Regions from separate parts of the Halobacillus sp. K22 genome, predicted to be linked through region 1. Evidence: a T-box and tRNA genes for the amino acid it is inferred to sense, from the RefSeq annotation. Region 1 holds a T-box; the other holds one or more tRNA genes.

Region 1 (10,917 bases):
ATCAAAATTTACAGAGGTTATATGTAAATTATTAAAATTTCCCGAACTCATTTTACCTTTAAATGTATAATAGCTGTATTCTTCGCCGGCAAGAGCGTCTGCGAGCTGAGAAGTGGCCTGCTCAATTCCTCCACCGTGTATGGCACTTACTAATACACGGCTGTCTGGAGATTCGCGTTGTTCTATTTCCCAATCTTCGCCTTCTTCGTATACGTCAGATAACTCCGTGAAGGTGCAGAATCGATCCCCTTCTGCTGGACACTCTACGGAAGAAGCGCTCCTGCTGAAACTGTGGTTCTGGAGTAGTAGAGTTATGGCAGCGACTGAAGCAGCAAGCGTAACCGCTCCAATGATCAATTTGGTTTTTAACATTTGAATCACTCTTTCCTTACAGCGTCCATGTTTATTACTAGATCTTGAGTTAATACCGAATAGGTTCAAATAACCTCCATAAAAACAGGAACCTTCCTTTATGAGGAAAAGTTCCTTTTCTACTGAACTATAATATGAAAATCCAGACGAGAATGATAGTGAGGACAAAAGTAATGGAATAAATCACAGTAAGCATAGGTATGCTCGAATTTTTAGTTTCGTTTTTCAGGCTCTCCGTTTCATTTTTGGAGGAGCTTTCCTTTTCCTGTTTTGTCATTTCTTTAGCGATAACAATTGTGCTGACAAGGGCTATGATGGAAACGACGATCACCACTGTATAATAAATCGGGTACATAGATATCCGCTCCTATCATTCATACTTACTTATATTATAAATTATGTTGAGGTTTGCCGCGAAACATACATGCTTTCCAGTATGCTTTAATGAAGGTTTCTTTAAAATAACAATGCATTTTTTTACCTTTCATGATGGTAAAATTATTCCCGAGAACGCCTTTGTTAAATCTAAAGAATCAGATTCGTTCCTTTGCTTATCCTGGTTATTGTTTTTTTGAGGTAGAGGCATGAGCAGCAGATAGGCTTACCATAGCCAAATAACGATCCCCCCACCCGTCTGACGGCTAGGGGGATCATTGCGGACCTTAATGTTAATGTTCTACAACGGTCTTTTTCTCGCTGGATGTTTCATGATCTGTCTGTTTTGCCCGTTTAACGAAAAGGGAAACGAGAAATCCGATAGCAGCTAAAGAAAAGGCAATAAAGTAGACCAGTTCAACACCAGCTACAAGTGCTTGACTCATGACCGCTTCAGATTCTGGATTTTGCGCATTATTTAAATAGCTTTCTTCTCTGGTGGTCATTAAACTGATAAATACCGCCACCCCTACAGCTCCGGATACGGGCTGCAAAGTATTCATAATCGCCGTACCGTGAGGGTAGAGGCGTTTCGGCAGCTGGTTCAATCCGTTCGTCTGAGCAGGCATCATAACGGCCGAGATGGAAAGCATGAGCAATAGGTAGCTAAGTACGATCCGCCAAATCGGTGTATCCATACTTACCTGGCTCAAGGAAAACAAGGTTCCCATTAGGATAGCCGTCGCTGGAATAATCAACAGTCTGGGACCAAACTTATCAAAAAGTTTTCCCATTACTGGAGACATGAGTCCATTCAACAAAGCTCCAGGTAACAGAATAAGTCCAGCTGTTGCAGCAGGTATAGCGAGTGGTCCCTGCATATACATGGGCAGAATGATTTCAGAGGAAAACATAGAAACCATAACAATGATGAATAACACAAGGCCAATGGTGAACATCGGATATTGGAATACACGTACGTCAAGAAGCGGTTCTTCCAGTTTCAGCTGGCGAATTGAAAAGAAGACGAGGGATACAGCCCCCGCGATAATCATAGCCAGCACCTGGGGATCAAGGAAACTAGCTTCTCCTTCTCCAGCCGAACTAAATCCAAGTACGATCCCGCCAAATCCAACAGTAGAAAGTACAATGGAAAGAATATCGACTTTGGGCTTTGTAACTTCTCCTACATTTTTTAAGAACTTATAGGCGAATGCAATCGAGAATAGAGCAAATGGAATAACGGTAATGAACAAATATCTCCATCCTAAATACTCTACGATAATTCCTGATAATGTTGGACCAATCGCAGGCGCAAACATTATGACAAGTCCAATCATACCCATAATCGCCCCTCGACGTTCAGGTGGAAATAGCAGCAGGAAAGTATTAAATATAATCGGAATTAATAATCCTGTTCCAACCGCCTGCAGCAGTCTGCCAGCAAGCAGAACACCAAACGAAGGAGCAGCGGCACAGATCAAAGTCCCGATCGTAAAGATAGTCATTGTGCCAAGAAACATTTGTCTCGTAGTAAACGTTTGAAGCAGCAGGGCGGAGACGGGGATTAGTATTCCCATTACTAGCATAAAGCCGGTAACCATCCACTGCACCACAGGGGCGGTAATATTAAATTGTTCCATTAATGTCGTCAAAGCAATATTCAAAAGCGTTTCATTTAAAATAGCAAAGAACGCTCCAATAATCAGTGAAATCATAACGGGTTTTACATTAAACTCAGGGTCATCAGCTAAAAACTCATACTTAGTTTTATCGTCCACAGTAAGCCTCCTTTATTAACAGTCACAACCTATTATTATAAAGGAAGAAATGAGGGAGCGATAGTAAAAGTACTTTACGCCTACATATGTTCAGGAGCCTCAATACCAAGCAGATTTAGCCCGTCTTTTAGAACAACGGTAAAGACGTAAATAAGGGTTAAGCGGGCATTCTGCTGGTCTTTTTGTAAAATTTTGGTGTCCGCATAATACTTGTTAAAAGCCTTAGTTAGCTCAAGCAGGTATTTGGCGATTAGGGATGGGTCATAATTCGTATTGGCTTTGAGAACAATTTCTGGGTAATGGCGGATCCATTTTACAAGCGGCCAGGCAGCTTCTTCCATGAGAGAAACGTCTGCTTTTTCTATATGAAATTCTCCTTTTTCAAGGAGAGAGCGTCCTCTCACATGAGCATACTGCAGGTAAGGAGCAGTGTTTCCTTCAAAAGTCAGCATATCTTCAAGTGAGAACTCCACATCATTGCGGCGGTCATGCTTTAGGTCGTGGAAAATAACAGCTCCGACACCTACTTGTTTCGCAATTTCCTGCTTGTTTTGTAATTCTGGATTTTTCTTCTCAATATTAGAGGCAGCTTGTTGAATAGCTTCATTCAATACTTCTTCAAGCAAAATCGTTTTTCCCTGACGTGTAGACATTTTCTTTCCACCCGTAAGCATCATACCGAATGAAATATGCTTCAGCTGATCTGCCCAGTCAAAGCTAAGTTTGTGTAATACATGCTTCACTTGTTCAAAATGTAACGATTGTTCGTGTCCCACGACATAAAGAGCCTGATCAAAATCATAGGTTTGATAGCGGTCAATGGCAGCTGTTAAGTCTCGAGTAGCATAAATGGAAGTTCCATTACTTTTCTGGATCATGCAGGGCGGAAGCTCCTCTTCATCAAGACGGACCACTTGGGCGCCCTCGGATTCTTCAAGCAATTGGTTTTCTTTTAGCAACGCCACTGAATTGTCCATTTTGTCATTGTAGTAAGCTTCTCCTCGAGTGAGATCGAACTCAATACCAAGCAGTTGATAAATTTTATCAAATTCTTTCAGGGATACATTCTTAAACCATTTCCAGAGCTTTAGCGCTTCCTCGTCCTGATTCTCCAATTTTTTAAACCATTCACGTCCTTCATCAATTAAGGATGGATCGTCCTTTGAAGCGTGATGAAACTGAACATAAATTTTCGTGAGTTCCTTTAAAGGATCCTCTCTTACCTTTTCTTCACTTCCCCAATGCTGATACGCAGCAAGAAGCTTCCCAAACTGTGTCCCATAGTCACCTATGTAATTAATTTTAACGGTTGTATAGCCGCATTTTTCAGCGAGATTCGAGAGAGCATTTCCAATAACCGTGGAACGAAGGTGTCCCATAGAAAAAGGTTTGGCGATATTTGGTGCAGACATATCCAGTACGATTGTCTTCCCTGTGCCGAAGGAGTGGCTTCCATAAGAGGATAGATCGGTAAGTACTTGCTTAATGGTTTGCTCTGTCACAAAAGCCTGGTCTAGAAAAATGTTAATATACCCGCCTGCTGTTTGAACTTTTGCGAATAAGTCATGTTTGAGCTGCGTTGCCAGCTGAGAAGCGATCTCCTCGGGTTTTTTTCTAAGGAAAGGTGCCAGTGAAAAACAGGGAAAAGCTAAATCGCCTAGATGGGGCTTTTTGGGTATTTCAATTTTGTCGTACACCCACGCTCTCGAAAACTGTTCACCGAGAAGGTGGGATACTTGTAAAGCAAAAATGTGTTTTTCCATTGATAATTCCTCCTTCAATTAAAAAAACCTCGTCTCCTGAAAGAGACGAGGTATAAACTCGCGGTACCACTCTTATAGCTATACAGCCACTCGATGTTGTTAACGGGGGGCGGCCCCGGCCCATCCCTACTTCATTCAGGCAGGCTTCTCAAAAGTCCGGTTCACTTACGGAGCTAGGTTCAGGCTCGCACCATCCCTGAATCGCTTGACCTCTCACATAAGCTACTCTCTTTTTTCCTGGAATTTAAATAATTTTAGAAAAGTATAGCGGATGGAGGATTGATTTGCAAGATAATTATGGAATAACAATGGATGGCATGGGAAAAATATCAGGGAAATGAGGTGTGTGTTATGGACTGGATATGGAAAGCCATATTGATTATCATCGTAGGCACGATCATCCTTAGAATTGCAGGACGCAAATCGATATCTCAAATGACGCTGTCCCAGACCGTCATTATGATTGCAATCGGCTCTCTGTTGATTCAGCCGGTGGCCGGGAAAAATGTGTGGGTTACCTTCGGTGTAGGTGGAGTGCTTGTACTAACATTAATTGCTATGGAAGTTATGCAAGTGAAATTCGACTTTATGGAAAAATTTCTAACAGGAAAATCTAAGCCAGTTATCGTGAATGGTCAATTAAATGAGCAGAACTTAAAGAAAATGCGGCTGACCGTTGATCAGTTAGAAATGAAATTGAGACAGCAAAGCGTTACCTCGATTCAAGACGTAAAATCCGCGACTCTTGAGCCTAATGGTCAACTCGGTTTAGAACTGAAGGAAGATTATAAACCAGCTACCAAACAGGATGTAGAAAATGTGAGGAAGGAATTAATCGCTTTAAAAAACATGTTAGGTTCAAACAAGGCTTATCAAGCTCCTCAGACAACACAATCAGCGAACATTTTTCAAGAAGTGGAAACGAAAAAGAATCAGGCAGATATTCCAGACCGCCTGCAGTGAGTCGGTGATATCACATAGGCAGAATATAAGAAACTCTGGTTGAATCTTGATATAATAGACACAAGTTTAATTAGAGGTGAGTTATTTGAATTCATTACATTCATTAGAATCAATTCAATCGTTTATTGACCGTGAGCGATTGTCTCTTGTTTATATATCGCAGCCGAATTGTTCTGTCTGCCACTCGTTAAAACCCCAGGTGGAGGAGCTGCTGGAGGAATACCCTGGCATATCCTCTATTCACGTAGATGCAAGCGAAGTACCCGAAGCAGCGGGACAGTTTTCTGTCTTTTCTGTGCCAGCGGTCCTTGTTTTCTCTGAAGGAAAGGAATTGTTCAGAAAGGCACGCTTTGTACCACTTGGAGAACTGAATCAGCAGCTTGTGAAGTATAATCATTTTATTAATGAAAATTAAATAGGAAACAAGAACTCACGATCGCTAAAAAAGCTCGTGAGTTTTTTTATGTGGTTCAAAGTATCGTTGTCTTGGACTTAGGAAGATAGGGAGGTATGCCCCTTTGAAAAGCTTTATTAAAAGTTGTTGTGGATTTTCATGCGCGAGTTATTCCACTAAAGGGCCGGTTAGTAAGACTCAGTTTCGAGCTATGGGTTATGAGGAAGGTCCCCCTCCGGCCCTTGCCAGATCAGAAACTCGAAACCACTTAAGATATCTTCTTGATGCACAAAATGAGCATGGGAGCGTGAGGCTTTTTCATGCTATAAAGATGAGGAATAGCCTGTCATAGAAGCATTTAAGACCAGTTAAGAAAAAAAGCACACTCTCTTCTGGCAGGGTCCGTTATTCTCCTGTGGCTGGGTGGTGGGGAAATGGCGAGACTCACATGGGAGAAGGAACTAGGTGAGATCCCGCAGGGAGTGAAATGAGCGAGGAAGCTCACCGTTCCCCCATAGGAAAGCGAGTTATTTCCCCACCAGCCCTCTTCCTAATATAGTAACGGTCCTCATTTATCTCGAAACTGAGTCTTCAAGTAATGGGAGCTTATCTGGAACAAGCAATAAGGAGATTTAACCGAGTTATTGGAAAAGCTATAACCCTTGCCATGATAAGTTTTTAGAATATTTCATGAATTCATATTATTGGGTTTTATATGGGAATTCTTAAAAAATCAGATCGCAAATACAGCTGTGAGAAGCCATTATTTGCGATGAGAAGCGATGAGACGAAAATATCTCGCGCTGAAACCGTTTACACTAACTAATTGGCTCTTATAGACATCATTTGGTAAATACCCCTTGATTCAATTTTTGCCAGTGTTATGATGAAAAACGTCATAAAGAAAGCGAACAAAAAATACGAACGGGAGAGATTAACTCAAATGATCAAACAAACGATTGCTTTTCTAGGTGCAGGCTCTATGGCTGAAGCTATGATTTCAGGTATGGTTGAATCCGGGAACATTTCAGCAGATCAGATCATTGTAACCAATCGAAGTAATCAAGATCGATTAAATGAGATTAATAATAAATACGGTGTACGTACAATATTAAAAGACGATTTAGATTTCACAGAAGTGGATCAGTTCATTTTGGCTATGAAACCAAAAGATATTGATGCTGTACTTGAAGATTTACGTTATAAATTAGAACCTAATCAAGTACTTGTATCCGTGCTCGCTGGAATTTCTACTTCTTATATGGAAGACCGTCTCAATGATGGTCAGGAAGTAATTCGAGTAATGCCAAACACATCCAGTATGCTTCGTGAATCGGCAACAGCGATGTGCCCAGGACAATATACAGATATGGAAAATGTGCTGGTAGCTAAAGCTCTATTGCAGTCTATCGGCGAAGTCTTCATTATTCCAGAGGATAAAATGGATGTCTTTACCGGGATTGCCGGAAGCGGTCCTGCTTATTTCTACTATTTAATGGAGCACATCGAAGAAACTGGCCGCGCTGAAGGCATGGACCCTAAAACTCTAAGGGAAATAGGAGCCCAGACCTTACTCGGTGCAGCAAAAATGATGCTTGAACGTGAAGAAACCCCAGCGGAGCTTCGTAAAAACGTTACCTCTCCAAACGGAACGACAGCGGCTGGTCTTGACGCACTAGAACAAAGCGGCGGCGGAGAAGCGATCTCAGCAGCAATTAAAGGTGCAGCCGGACGCTCAAAAGAACTCAGTAAAGAAATAGAAGGCCTGTTAGTAGGCAGTAAATAAAACAACTCGACGCAATACGTTAAATAGGAGTGATATGTTGACTAAAGATAAAAAAAGGGTAGTTATTAAAATAGGAAGCAGTTCATTAACCAGTCTGCACGGTGAAATCAGCCGTCGCAAACTTGAAAAACTAGTAGATGAAGTTGTCCGTTTGAAGGACGATGGCCACGAAGTACTTCTTGTCTCCTCTGGTGCTGTCGCGGCAGGCTACCGCAAACTCGGCTGTCTGGAACGCCCAAGCACATTACCTGAAAAACAAGCCGCAGCATCCATTGGTCAGGGATTATTGATGGAATCCTATTCCGATCTTTTCCTTTCTAATGGGTATATTGGATCCCAAATATTAATTACACGCAGTGATTTTTCTGATGAAGATCGTTACAACAACGCTCGTAATACCATTAACGTATTGCTTGAACGCGGAATTATCCCTATCGTAAACGAAAATGACACAATCACCATCGACCGACTGAAATTCGGTGATAACGATACTTTGTCCGCTAAAGTAGCTGGACTTGTCGATGCAGATCAATTAGTAATCTTATCGGATATCGATGGTTTATATGATGCAGATCCAAGAAAAAATGAGGATGCTGAACTTCTCAATAAAGTCCACGAAATTACCCCAGAGATTGAAGCAGCAGCTGGCGACCCCGGAAGCGCCGTCGGTACAGGTGGCATGAAATCGAAGATAGATGCCTTTAAGATTTCTATGGCATCCGGAATATCATCCTTCTTAGGAAAAGCAGGTACTGACAACGTTGTTTATGATGCTGTCTACCACAATGCAAGAGGGACCTATTTCGAAACCGCACCGGAAACGGAAAATCTTGACCAAAAGAAACAGTGGATTGCTTTTAACTCCGGTCCTGAAGGCGAAGTCGTTATTGACCATCGCGCTAAAGAATCCATTGTAGAAATGAAGAGAAGCTTGCTTCCTATGAATTTGCACCACGTAAATGGACGTTTCAAAAAAGGTGCTGTTGTGCGTATTCATGATTTAGAAGGCGAAGAAATCGGTCTTGGAGTAGTTAATTACTCTTCAGAGCAAATGAAAGAAATGATTACTCTAACAGAACCTGAACTTGAATCTTATGAAAAAGCAGCGATTGAACGTAAAGATTTTGTCTGCCATTTAGACGTAGCCCTGCCTGCAGGCGTTTAAAATAATCAAGGAGGTCTTTGATGACACTAACAAAAGATAATGTGAACGTTGAAGCACAAGCGATTGAAGCGAAGAAAGCATCCAAGAGTTTAATGATTCTTTCAGATAAGGAAAAAAATGATGCTCTTCACCATATCGCAGATGTTCTGGAACGTGATTTCGAAACGATTCTTGCAGCAAATGAGAAAGATTTACGAAACGGAAGAGAACAAGGTTTTACGGAAGCATTTATGGATCGACTTTCTTTATCACAAGAGCGAATTCGTGACTTTGCACAAGGCTTACGCGATGTAGCTGAACTTGAAGATCCAACTGGTAAGAAGCTCTCAGACTGGACGCTTGAAAACGGACTGCAAGTTGAAAAGGTTACCGTGCCTCTTGGTGTAATTGGCATGATCTATGAAGCTCGTCCAAACGTGACCGTAGATGCAACTGGTCTTGCTCTTAAGTCCGGTAATGCGATCGTGTTAAAAGGCGGATCTTCAGCTATTAATTCGAACCAGGCCATCGTAGAAGTCATCCACAAAGCACTTGCGGAAACAAAAATACCTCAAGAAGCCGTGCAGTTTATAGCGTCCACAGACCGTGCTGCCACGAACCAGCTATTCACCATGAAAGAACATGTTGATGTGCTCATTCCGCGCGGAGGAGGCAAGTTGATTCAGGCAGTTGTGGAAAATGCAACGGTGCCAGTGCTTGAAACAGGGGTAGGAAACTGCCACATTTATATTGATAAAGATGCCGATGTGGAAAAAGCGATCAGCATTCTTGTGAATGCAAAAACAGATCGTCCAGCAGTCTGTAATGCAGCTGAAACACTGATTGTGCACAAAGAATGGCTTGCGCAATATAGCGATGATTTAATTGCTGCCTTGAAAAAGGAAAATATTAATGTCCATGGTGATGAGTATATCGTTGATCTTATTCCAGACGCGGTGCCAGCTGGCGAAGATGACTGGAAGAACGAATATCTAAGCACAGATATCGCTGTAAAAGCGGTCGATGATGTAATAGATGCTATCTCACACATTGAGACTTACGGTACGAAACACTCCGAAGCGATTGTCACAGAAAATCAGGAAGCCGCTGATAAATTCTTGGCTATTGTAGACGCAGCAGCGATCTACCACAATGCTTCCACTCGCTTTACCGATGGAGGTGCTCTCGGATTCGGAGCAGAGATCGGAATTTCCACACAAAAATTACATGCCCGCGGTCCAATGGGACTTCCAGCCCTTACAACTGTGAAGTTCCTCATGAAAGGCTCGGGTCAAATTAGATGAAAACGAAATGTAAGGTGAGAAAGGAACCCCTGGCAGGGGTTCCTTTTTTGATTGAAATGGGGTGGAGAAGAACTGATTATAAGGACATGTTTTTCATGGAGATAAGCTAGTCAACTCAGGATTTATACTAAATAATATAAAAACCCTCTATTAAGAAGAGGGTTTAGAAGAATAGATGGGATCACGGTCAATAGCTTGAGCAAGAGTGGGGGTTATCGATATTTGACCGAAGTCAATGCCTAGCTGAACAGCGGTGTGAGCGATTTCAGGACGAATACCTGAAAGGGTGGTAGAAACTCCGATCAGCTGCAGCCCGCTGATCAGTTGAAAGATTTGATGAGCTACCATAGTATCAACTAAGTAGACGCCTGATAGATCAATAAATAGCTGATCAATTCCTTTATCCGTGCATCCTTTTAAAGTATTATCCATAATGGCACTGGCCCGAGAAGAATCAATGTCTCCAACCAGGGGAAGCAAGGCCCGTCCATTCGAAAGGTCAATGAGGGGGGAGCTAAGTTCATTTATCGTTTTTTGCTGTTTGTCTATACGAGTATCAAGTTGATTGGATTTTTCTTCTACTACACGCATAGTTACGATATCAAAAGCTTTAATAACGACTTCTTTCCATCTATCGATCTGTTCCTGGGTAAAAGACTGCTCGGAAACGGCAATAAACTCCTTGATAAAATACAAATATTGATCACGAACCCGTAAGAATTCTCTCATAATAAGATAGGTAGGTGTACTCAAATGTTCCGGGTCACTGGCTATTTTTATAACCCAATCGTCAAATTCTTCAAGGAACTGATCCATTGGCTGAATAAAAACCTTGCATAAATGCTGATGGAATTCAAAATTTTGCCCTTTTAGAGTTTCAATCACCTTAGGATCTTTAGAGGCGTAAACCCCTCTAGGGTCGCTTTTATCCAGGGACTCGTACCATTGTTCAGTTAAATCTTCGGCTTTATGCAACAAAAAATCGTGCAGTTCTCTATTTCTTTGCATCCTATTACTCCTCTCATACCGCTAAGC
Region 2 (10,917 bases), on a different contig from region 1:
CTCGCCTGGAGCGTGCGCTATTAAATTTCATGATGGATTTACATGCGGACGAACATGGTTATCAGGAAATGCTCCCTCCTCAACTTGTGAATCGTACCTCTATGACTGGGACGGGACAGCTTCCAAAATTCGAAGAGGATGCATTTAAGATTGAAGACTGGGACTATTTTTTAGTGCCAACGGCCGAAGTTCCTGTAACGAACTATCACCGTGAAGAGATTCTATCTAGTGAGAATCTTCCGCAGAAGTTTGTAGCTTTCAGCACCAATTTCCGTTCAGAAGCGGGTTCTGCGGGCCGGGATACAAGAGGTCTGATCCGCCAGCACCAATTTAATAAAGTTGAACTCGTTCAGCTGGCTAAACCAGAAGAGTCTTATCAGGTGTTAGAAGAATTAACGGGCCATGCTGAAAAGGTACTGCAGCTGCTTAAACTTCCATACCGTGTGATGAGCATGTGTACAGGTGATCTTGGGTTCACAGCTGCTAAAAAATACGATATTGAAGTATGGATTCCAAGCTATGGAACGTACCGTGAGATCAGTTCTTGTTCTAATTTTGAAGACTTCCAGGCTCGCCGCGCAGGCATCCGCTTCCGCCGTGAAGAGAAAGGCAAGCCGGAATTCGTGCATACCTTAAATGGATCAGGGCTGGCCCTGGGACGTACGGTTGCTGCGATTCTTGAGAATTATCAGCAGGAAGATGGATCTGTGGTTATTCCTGAAGTTCTTCGCCCCTACATGGGTGGTAAAGAGACCATTCAGTAATATAAAGCCAGGCCGCACCGAGCAAACTTACAGGTGCGGCTTTTTATAGGCTATATTAAACGTTAGTGTTTATTTTAAAAAAAGCATATTACGCTAAAGGGCCTTTTACTTTAAGACTCAGTTTCGAGATATTGGTTATGAGGAAGGTCCTTCGGGGGACGATTCGGCCAGCTGCATCGCCCAGACACTCGCGTCATAAGCAGGAATTTCAACGGGACGAAAGAACGCATCCCTTTTGAATTTCCTGCTTATGCGTGTCGTGTCTATCGGGGCGATTCCGCTCTTGAACACTTTCCGCGGGCATGTGCTGAGCTTCCTCGGGCTTAACAGCCCTGCGGGATCTCACCGATCATGTTCATCCCGCAGGAGTCTACATCGTCCCCCGAAGGACCTTGCCAAATCAGCAACTCGAAACCACTTAAGATATCTTCTTGATCCACAAAATGAGCATGTGAATATGAGGCTATTTTCATGCTATAAAGATCTGGAATAGCCTGTCATAGAAGCATTTAAGGCCAGTTAAGAAGGCGAGGATTCTCTCTTCTGGAAGGGTCCGTTATTCTCCTGTGGCTGGGTTGGTGGGGAAATAGCGAGACTCCCATGGGAGAAGGAACTAGGTGAGATCCCGCAGGGAGTGAAACGAGCGAGGAAGCTCAGCGTTTCCCCATAGGAAAGCGAGTTATTTCCCCACTACCCCCTTTCTATCTAGAGCAACGGGCCCAATTGTCTCGAAACTGAGTCTTCCAGAAACGGGAGCTTTAGTGGAAAATTAGCATGGTGGTTTAACTAAGCTTTAGAGTTAAGGAAATTGACTATACACGTGAAGATTCTTATAATGAGATAAAAATAATCGACAAAAATCTTCTTTTATCTACAGAAATAAAAAAAGTTTTTAAAATATATTGACGGTCTCACTTAGCCGTGGTATTATATTCATTGTCGGTCACACGGAGGAGTACCCAAGTTCGGCTGAAGGGAGCGGTCTTGAAAACCGCCAGGGGGTTTACGCCCCGCGGGGGTTCGAATCCCTCCTCCTCCGCCATTTTATTATCAACAATAGCGCATAATATTGGAGATTTATAGAACAAAAGCAGCCTTTTCGAAGGCTGCTTTTTTAGGTTATATAATTTTAAAACGTAACAGCATCTAACAAACTTTTAAAGGAATACCACCAGAAACTGACATCAGCTTACATAATGGAACGACAGATTATTTTTCTTCCTGATCTACGAACTTTCCTTTGTCAGGAATGGCGATCTTATCAAATTCTCGATTTAATATAGCAAGATCCTCATTGAGCTGTGCTCCGGCCATTGGTAAACCGTGTCCAGTTACAGCAACTTTAGGGTGTAAGGATTCAAGTTTAGCTACGGAATCCCAAGCAGCTTTCCAATCAGTGGTTAAATAACGAGGAGGACCACTTAGTTCCTGTTCTTGCGTTAATACTTTAAATAAATACTCCTGTTTCACAGTAACAAAGGCGTCACCGACAATTAGTGAGCGATCCTTTTCACGAAAAAGCGATACATGACCTTCCGTATGCCCTGGTGTATGGACCCACCTCCACTCCGGCATATAAGGAATGGTGCCCTCAGCAGGAAGTGGATGCACGTGTTCTCCTAAATCAATACCTTCGTTAGGGAACATGCGAGACATTTTTGCGACCATCCCTCCGTCTACACTTGTGTCTGGTTCTGGATAGTCTTTCTTGCCAGTAAGATAAGGCATTTCTAATTCATGCGCATATACAGGCACTCCCCAATGATCCACCAGCTTCTCTACGGACCCTACATGATCAAAATGTCCATGCGTAAGGATAATGGCTTTGGGAGCAGCCTGTTCCCCATATAATTCTTCAGCCGCAGAAATAATATCATCAGCAGATTTTGGCATACCAGCATCGATCAGTACCCAGTCCTTAGGGTGATTCGGGTCTCCGACAAAACAAACATTTACAACTTGAATCGGCAGGCAGTGAATATCTGCAGCAACGGGCTGCTCTATTCCACTGGCTACGGATGTTACAGGAATAAATCGATCTTTCATTGGAAGTATTCTCCTTTCTTTATGGATGTGTCTTCCCATATATTACCTAATCTACACGTTTATAAGGCACATAATAATAAAAAAGCCTGCAGAGATTCGAAACTCTGCAGGCTTTCGGTTTACGTGAGCAAGTGGCTGGAACGCCATTTGCGGGATTGTTGGATAAAATGTCCGATTTTTTCCATAACTGGTTCAATACTGTTTTCATCATTTAACACGTCATAGTCCGCTATATTTAATCGAAGGACTGGACAGGAATTAAAATTATCGATCCAATTCTCATAACGTTTAAACATTTCCTCCCAGTATTCGACAGGCGTCTCCTGCTCCATTGGGCGGCCTCGCTCTTTTATTCGATTAACAACGTCATCGAACGAGCCTTCCAAGTAAATTAATAAATCCGGATGAGGGAAATAGGGGGTCATGACCATGGCATCGAATAAATTCTTATACGTTTGGTAATCAATCTCAGACATCGTTCCTTTTTCATAATGCATACGGGCAAAAATGCCTGTATCCTCATAAATGGAACGGTCCTGGATAAATCCACCGCCATATTCAAAGATTTTCTTCTGCTCTTTAAAGCGTTCTGCTAAAAAGTAAATTTGTAAATGGAAACTCCAGCGTTCGAAATCTTGATAAAACTTATCAAGGTAAGGGTTGGTTTCCACTTTTTCAAAAGAAGTCCGGAAATTAAGCGCGTCTGCCAATGCGTTCGTCATGGTAGACTTTCCTACTCCGACTGTACCTGCAATAGTAATGACGCTGTCATGTGGTATTCCATAGCGTTCACGTGCGTTCATTTAATAACTTCTCCTTTATTTAAATGCTGTTCTACGAGTTCAACAATATAATCTAGATCATCCTGATGTTTAACAAAATCAATGTCATCCCCATTTAAACGGATAACAGGAATATCAGGATGAGTGGCTTCAAAATGATTCATGAAATCCTCATAGTCCCTGGATAACTGTTCTAAATAAGATGGTTGTATATTCGCTTCTACATCCCTGTTCCGCATACGAATTCGATCTAACAAAGTGTCAAGACTAGCATGCAGATATACAATGATATTGGGACGCGGCATATCGTGCGTTAAGATGTCAAAAATCTGCGAGTACTTGTGGAATTGATCTTCTCTAAGAGTACGGCGTGCAAAAATCATATTTTTAGAAATATGATAATCGGCTATCACCGGCTTCTCTAACTGCAAATACTTCCGTTCGATATCCTCCAGCTGCTTGAATCGATTGCATAAGAAGAACATCTCGGTCTGGAAGCTCCATTCTTCAATATTGTCGTAAAATTTGCCTAAAAACGGATTCTCCTCAACGATTTCCTTGAGCAAATGAAAATCAAACTGGGAGGCGAGCTTTTTAGACAGAGACGTTTTCCCAACACCAATGGGCCCTTCAACCGCAATGAAAGGTATGTGTCCCATCTCTTCTCCTCCTTCAAACTCAATTAAGAAAAGCACGAACTCCCTATCGAACCTTTTCATCCAATAGAGAAAAGCGACATGGGGGAACGGCTTATGATTTTAACTATCCTGAGCGTTCAGACAGACAAACTACATTTTATCATATCCATAGAGTTGAAGTAACAGGAAGTGTGAATTTAAAAGAATTCACTTTTCATCCAAGCTATTATTTTGTATAATATTACACGTACGCTTTTTGCCCCCGTAGCTCAGGGGATAGAGCATCGGTTTCCTAAACCGTGTGCCGCAGGTTCGAATCCTGCCGGGGGCACTGCTATAGTTCTAGAAAAGGCCGGCATCCATCAGTGGATGCCGGCCTTTTCGCGTATATATAAAAAACCGCAACTCAAGGCTGCGGAAATGTTGGAGGAGGATTAAGCCGTTTCTTCTTTTCAGTAGCAATTGGCCAGCCTCAGAACCAGTATAAACAAAAAAATGGTAAAGTTATACAAAAATAAAGACGCTAGAACAGTATTCCAGCGCCTAGAGGAGACAAAACCTTTAATCTACAGGAAATTAAAGAGGTATATGTCTTATAAAGTGATAATAACATATTATTTAAATATAATAAAAATCTTTTTATTACCAGGATTGTTCTGGCGCTCCAAGCTTGCCCTGGTTCATGGGGAGGATCCGGTCACCTAGCTTTCTGGCTTCCTCTTCGTCATGAGTAACGAGGATGATAGGGAACTGCCATCTGGTATGAAGGCGGAGTAGTTCCTGGTGGCACTGATCCTTCGTTTGTCGATCCAGAGAAGAAAACGGCTCATCCAGCAGCAAAGCTCTGGGCTTAGTAGCAAGAGCGCGGACTAAGGCAACTCGCTGTTTTTCACCACCTGAGATTTGATGAGGGTAGCTTGTCAACAAATGTTGAATACCAACTACTTCAGTTAATTGCTGGACTAATTCATCATCATTGGAACCATATTGGATGTTCTTTTGGACAGTCATATGAGGAAACAGAGCATAATTCTGAAACAAGTAGCCAACACGCCGTTTTTGAACCGGAACTTTGGATCTGCCATCAAAGAGTTTCTCTCCGTTCAGCTCAATCTGGCCTTCGTCCGGGTGACTCAGACCAGCGATACAGTTAAGAGTAGTTGTTTTTCCAGAGCCTGAGGGGCCAAATAAAATGATGATTTCGTTTTGAAAAGAAGCTTTTATATCAAGTAGAAAGTGATTGAGACGTTTTTGAAAATCAAGATTTAGCATAGATAAGGCCTCCTGCTAAGATTTACGATTGAACGAAAGTACGTTACGCCTGGTCCACCAATTCAGCCATAGGGTGGAACTTAAACCAAGGGCTACAATAATAAGGACCCACATTTTGGCTTGCTCCATTCGTCCGGCTTCAACCGCAAAATAAATGGCTAACGGAATAGTATCGGTCTGCCCGGGGATGTATCCTGCGATCATTAAAGTAGCACCGAATTCTCCAAGCGCCCGGGCAAAGGTAAGAACGGTCCCTGCTAACAGTCCGGGCCAGGCCAGGGGAAAGGAAATAGTAAAGAAAACCTTGAGCTTAGAAGCTCCCATTGTTAAAGCTGCATTCTCAACGTTTGAATCATAATTTTGAAAAGCAGCCGAAGCACTTTGATACATAAGAGGAAATGAAACCACGACTGCAGCAATAACAGCACCTATCCAAGAGAATACCACTTGAACACCCAACCATTCCATTAACCATCTCCCCAGTATTCCATTTTTTCCAAATAAATATAGCAGTCCGAAGCCCACCACGGTGGGTGGTAATACAAGTGGTAGTAAAAAGATGGATTCTACTATACTTTTCCCGGGAAATAAATTTCTGGAAATAACCCGTGCAAGTATTACCCCAGCTATAAAAACGATGAGGGTAGCGATGGCGGCTATTTTTAGAGACAAGAATAGAGGAGAATAGTTCATAGTTAACATTCACTTCCTGGTTACGATTGAAATCCGTATTTTTTCATAATGTCTTTTGCTTCTTTCGTTTCGAGAAACCTCAAAAAATCAGTCGCTTCTTGTTTGTGCTCACTATCTGATAAGACAGCTCCTGGATATACGATCGGTTTATGTAATGCCGGATCGATTTCTGTCAGCACGTGAACCTGGTCTGATATTTTAGCATCGCTCCCATAGACGATTCCATAAGAAACATTCCCGGATTCCACGTAGGTTAAGACTTGACGCACGTCACTGGCAAATACCAGCTGCTCTTTGAGTGCCTCCCAAATTTGAATCTTTTTGAGGGCTTGTTTCGTATATGAACCAGCTGGAACACTTTCAGGTTCTCCCACTGCTATTTGTGACTCAGGGGGGAGAGTAGCTAAAGCTTCCAATGAATTCAGCTCGTCCTTATTTTTGGGTCCTATTATTACGAGGTGGTTAGAAGTGAAGTTCCGACGGGAATCTGATTCAATCTGCTCTTCAGCTTCCAGCTGGTCCATCCACTTTTGATTAGCAGATAAATATAAATCTACTGGCGCTCCTTGTTCAATCTGTCGGGCCAGCTTGCCAGAACTGGCTAAATTTAATTGAATGCTCGTGTTATGGGAACTCTCGTATGTATCAATTAGTTCTTTAATGGCATCTGTTAAACTGGCAGCTGCGGAAATGGTCAAGCTCTTATTTTCTTCAGAAGAGGCAGAGCAGCTGGCTAATGATACAATTATTACTATGCAGGCGAGTAAACGTATCAGCTTCATTGAACTTTTTCTGCCTCCTTATGATGATTTTTCACTACAGAATATTATATCGTTCGCGAAAAGTGAAGTACAAAGAAACGATATGACTAAAGAAAGGATATCACCGATGAAAACACAAATTATTCTTGGAATTATTGTGGCTTTGCTTTTAACTCAAATGCCTGTAGTTGGTAAATACTTTGCTATTCTAAACACCATGATCCATGAAAGCGGCCACTCCTTAACGGCACTAATAACGGGAGGAGAAGTGCGCCGGATTTCTTTACTCCCTAATACATCAGGTACGACGTTAACAGGTCACTCTTCATGGATCAGTCATGTGTTGACGAGTATAGCAGGCTATGTGTTTGCTTCATTTTTCGCTTTTTTCTTTTTTTATTTAATAGCGAAAGGTCAGTATAAATGGATGATTTACATTTTGATTGCCTTTCTTTCTATTAATCTCATTTTCTGGATACGGAACGGCTATGGTTTGTTTTGGGTCATTACGTTTGGTGCTGGATTCATCTGGTTATTGCGAAGCGGCAATCAGAGTCTTATTGAATATGTCCTTGTCTTTTTGGCTTCCCTTGTCTTTGTTGAAGCAGTCACGAGCGCTTTTGAGATTATGTGGATCAGTTTTGTCTCCCCTATGCAGGCGGGTGATGCTGCCAACTTGGCGCGGGCCACAAAATTTATTCCTGCGCCCTTATGGGGAATGGCTTTCTTTGCCCAGTCCTTATACTTTGCATGGCTTGGATTGAGACGCTTTTTCCCTCTGTAATGCCTGAGTGCTTGCACAGGGACCTTCTTCTTTAATAAAAAGGCTCTGTACACCCATGTTAGTGATTTTAAATATATCTGATTAAAGATCTATAAAATCTCAGTTTTGGATTTTACAAATAAGCTCACGTTTCTGTAAGACTCAGTTGCGAGATATTGGTTATGAAAAAGGTCCTCCGGGGGACGATTACGCTTTCCGGCCCTGCACGACGCAGGGTCGTTCGACGTTGCCACACGAAATGGCGTTCTTAGTCGAACCTCCTCTTCTGTGCTGAGCCTCCTCAGTCTTCGACTTCCGGGGACTCACCGATCATGTTTATCCCACAGGAGTCTACATAGTCCTCCTCCGGACCTTGCGATATAGGGAGCTCGAAAGCTTGTTCGAAAAGCGCCTTTTTATGATAGGTAAATAAGCATGAACGTCTGGATAATTCCCGCTATAGAAGCATGCAATGCGGATTAAGCACCCTCCAACGCCTATAGAAGGGTCCGTTCGCTTTTCAAGCATAGGGTGGCGAAGGAAACAAGGAGACTCCCGCGGGAGAAGGAGCTAGGCGAGACCCCACAAGGAGTGTTAACGACTGAGGAGGCTTGCCAGTTCCCCCGCAGGAAAGCGAGTTGTTTCCGTAGCCAGCCCTCTCTTTATTAGCGACGGGCCCGGAATATCTCGAATCGAGTCTTACGCAATTTGGCATTATTGCGTAATAAGCCTTTTATCAAAAAGATAATAAAAAAATCGCCTACATCGTTCATAAGCGTCTAAAAAAATAAAAAACTCCGCTCCTGCCCGGTCATCCATTCTCGAACTGAATATGGTAGTAAAGTAAGCAAGAGAGGAGGGAATGAAATGAGCGGAGGATACGGCGGCGGTTTCGCCCTATTAGTAGTATTGTTCATCCTTTTGGTTATCATTGGTGCATCTTATGTAGGTGGCCGTGGTTACGGGTATTAAGATAAAAGGCGGGAAGCTTTCCCGCTCTCTACATAAAATGGAAAGTTTGTCGGATAGTGAGCGGGGGTATCGTAAAATAGATTAAGTTCATGGAGGAATCCCGCATATGAATCTAAAAGATCGTCTGATTACTAATGGTTTTGACCACATTGATATTCTTCTAGTTGACGATGAAGGTGATCAGACCACTGTCCCCGATATAACCCTGCACAAAGTTAATGATCTGGAGTATAAGCTTTATCTGCAATCGGAAACCATACAGTACCATTTGGACAGAGAATACCCTCATTTTGAAGCGGTACAAAATAGTGAGGATGGGCGCACGAAAACAGTGAAGGGTTACATATTGGAATGGAAGTAAAGTCCTGGTTTCAGGGCTTTTTTTCGTGACCGTTACGTTTGCCCGTTACGCCTCGAACGTTTAATTCGTTCTTTACGGTCTGCATAGCCACCTATAATGAGAAGAACTCCAGACGCGAACAAAACCATAGATACCATAAGGTCTTGAATCATGAACAATAAAACGATGGATGCAATCAGGTTGCCAATCCCTACAAGTCCTAAAATAATAAACATTTGATTTTGTTTTTTCACGATTATCCCTCCTTTATTATTAATCATGATTTATGAGTCTTTTTTCTAAACCTCTATTGGGTAACATATCTGCTTGTTTATTATTTGTAAACAGGTGGAATGCATTGGATAAATACCAAATCAGGAGGTTACTATTTTGCAGACACATCAATTATATATTAATGGTCAATATATAGAATCTGAAGGCGATGAATGGATAGAAGTCCTCAATCCAGCCACTGAACAAGTCATTTCTAAAGTACCAAAAGGCACTAAAAATGATGTAGAGCGCGCAGTAAGCGCTGCTTCCGAAGCTCAAAAGAATTGGGAACTTACTCCGAATATCGAACGAGGAAAGATTGTACGGAAACTGGGCGATCAAATTGAAGAAAATCGCGAGAAATTCATTGATCTTTTGCAGGAAGAGCAAGGAAAAGATTATGAACTGGCCAGTGGAGAAATTGATTTAGCGATAGATTATTTCCGTTACATGTCAGAATGGGCGAGAAGAATGGAAGGGGACGTCGTTCCAAGTGACCGTCCGAATGAAAATATATTCATTTACAAAAAACCTATCGGGGTGGTAGCCGGGATTGTACCTTGGAATTTCCCTATGTTTATTTTGGCTAGAAAAGTAGCTACCGCTCTTGTGACAGGCTGTACAATTGTACTGAAGCCGAGTCAGCAGACCCCGAATACAGCTGTGGAATTTACAAAAATCATTGATGGTATGGAAGAAATACCAAAAGGTGTATATAACTTGGTTACGGGCACAGGATCAGAAATCGGTAATACGTTAGCGTCTCACAAAAATGTACACATGATCTCGATGACCGGAAGCGTTGGTGCCGGTACGAAGGTCATGGAAGCAGCCGCTCAAAATATTACCAAGGTTAATCTTGAGCTAGGTGGCAAAGCGCCTGCTATTGTAACGGCTAATGCAGATGTTGACATTGCTGTAGAAAGCATTCTCACTTCAAGACTTGCCAATAATGGGCAGGCATGTACGAACGCTGAACGTGTATATGTCCATGAAAGTAAAGCTGAGGAATTAATTGAACAGCTTAAAAATAAATTTGAATCCTGCACAATCGGGAACCCTCGTGAGAATAAAGATGCTGATGTAGGTCCACTTGTGAGCCAGGATCGTCTGGAAAAAGTGGAAAGTATGGTAAAACAGGCTGTAGACGAGGGTGCAAAAATCGAAACTGGCGGCGAACGCGCCGATCTGGAGCAAGGCTATTTTTATAAACCGACCATTTTGACGAACGTCACACATGATACAACCGTTATGCAGGAAGAAATATTTGGACCAGTTATTCCAATCACTACCTACAAAACCCTTGATGAGGCTATTGAAAAAGGAAACGATACGGAATACGGACTATCCTCTTCCGTCTACACCGATGATTTGAATGAAGCTATGCGAGTAGTAAATGAGTTGAAATTCGGTGAAACGTATGTGAACCGTGAAAACTTTGAAGAAGTCCAAGGATATCACGCAGGTATGCGCAAGTCAGGCCTTGGCGGGGCTGACGGAAAACATGGAATGGAAGATTTTCTTGTTACTCAGGCCGTTTATATGCAGTATAAAAATGATAAAAAATAAACGAAAGGGTGCCGAATTTGGCACCCTTTTTTAATGATCTTGGT

What was found. A T-box is a leader RNA that pairs with one kind of tRNA and senses whether it is charged. The one in region 1 lies ahead of argS (arginine--tRNA ligase), so its partner is inferred to be a tRNA-Arg.
Region 2: it has a tRNA-Arg gene. The T-box ahead of argS (arginine--tRNA ligase) is inferred to sense a tRNA for this amino acid. The anticodon was not compared.

Annotation. Positions count from the first base shown of each region.
Region 1 covers NZ_JBQQCN010000034.1:14,924-25,840, reverse strand. The annotation lists gene ACTWPM_RS18690 (poly-gamma-glutamate hydrolase family protein) at 1-372, opposite strand, end outside; gene ACTWPM_RS18685 (hypothetical protein) at 500-727, opposite strand; gene ACTWPM_RS18680 (MDR family MFS transporter) at 1,041-2,465, opposite strand; gene argS (arginine--tRNA ligase) at 2,609-4,291, opposite strand; T-box leader at 4,330-4,539, opposite strand; gene ACTWPM_RS18670 (DUF421 domain-containing protein) at 4,643-5,254, shown strand; gene ACTWPM_RS18665 (thioredoxin family protein) at 5,340-5,669, shown strand; gene proC (pyrroline-5-carboxylate reductase) at 6,592-7,434, shown strand; gene proB (glutamate 5-kinase) at 7,472-8,599, shown strand; gene ACTWPM_RS18650 (glutamate-5-semialdehyde dehydrogenase) at 8,620-9,882, shown strand; gene ACTWPM_RS18645 (STAS domain-containing protein) at 10,033-10,890, opposite strand.
Region 2 covers NZ_JBQQCN010000032.1:25,341-36,257, forward strand. The annotation lists gene serS (serine--tRNA ligase) at 1-764, shown strand, start outside; tRNA gene ACTWPM_RS18210 (tRNA-Ser) at 1,714-1,806, shown strand; gene ACTWPM_RS18215 (MBL fold metallo-hydrolase) at 1,974-2,810, opposite strand; gene ACTWPM_RS18220 (deoxynucleoside kinase) at 2,930-3,613, opposite strand; gene ACTWPM_RS18225 (deoxynucleoside kinase) at 3,610-4,251, opposite strand; tRNA gene ACTWPM_RS18230 (tRNA-Arg) at 4,489-4,561, shown strand; gene ACTWPM_RS18235 (sulfate/molybdate ABC transporter ATP-binding protein) at 4,873-5,502, opposite strand; gene modB (molybdate ABC transporter permease subunit) at 5,518-6,195, opposite strand; gene modA (molybdate ABC transporter substrate-binding protein) at 6,216-6,977, opposite strand; gene ACTWPM_RS18250 (M50 family metallopeptidase) at 7,084-7,740, shown strand; gene ACTWPM_RS18255 (YjcZ family sporulation protein) at 8,587-8,691, shown strand; gene ACTWPM_RS18260 (hypothetical protein) at 8,798-9,052, shown strand; gene ACTWPM_RS18265 (hypothetical protein) at 9,085-9,285, opposite strand; gene aldA (aldehyde dehydrogenase) at 9,422-10,873, shown strand; gene ACTWPM_RS18275 (aminoglycoside N(3)-acetyltransferase) at 10,904-10,917, opposite strand, start outside.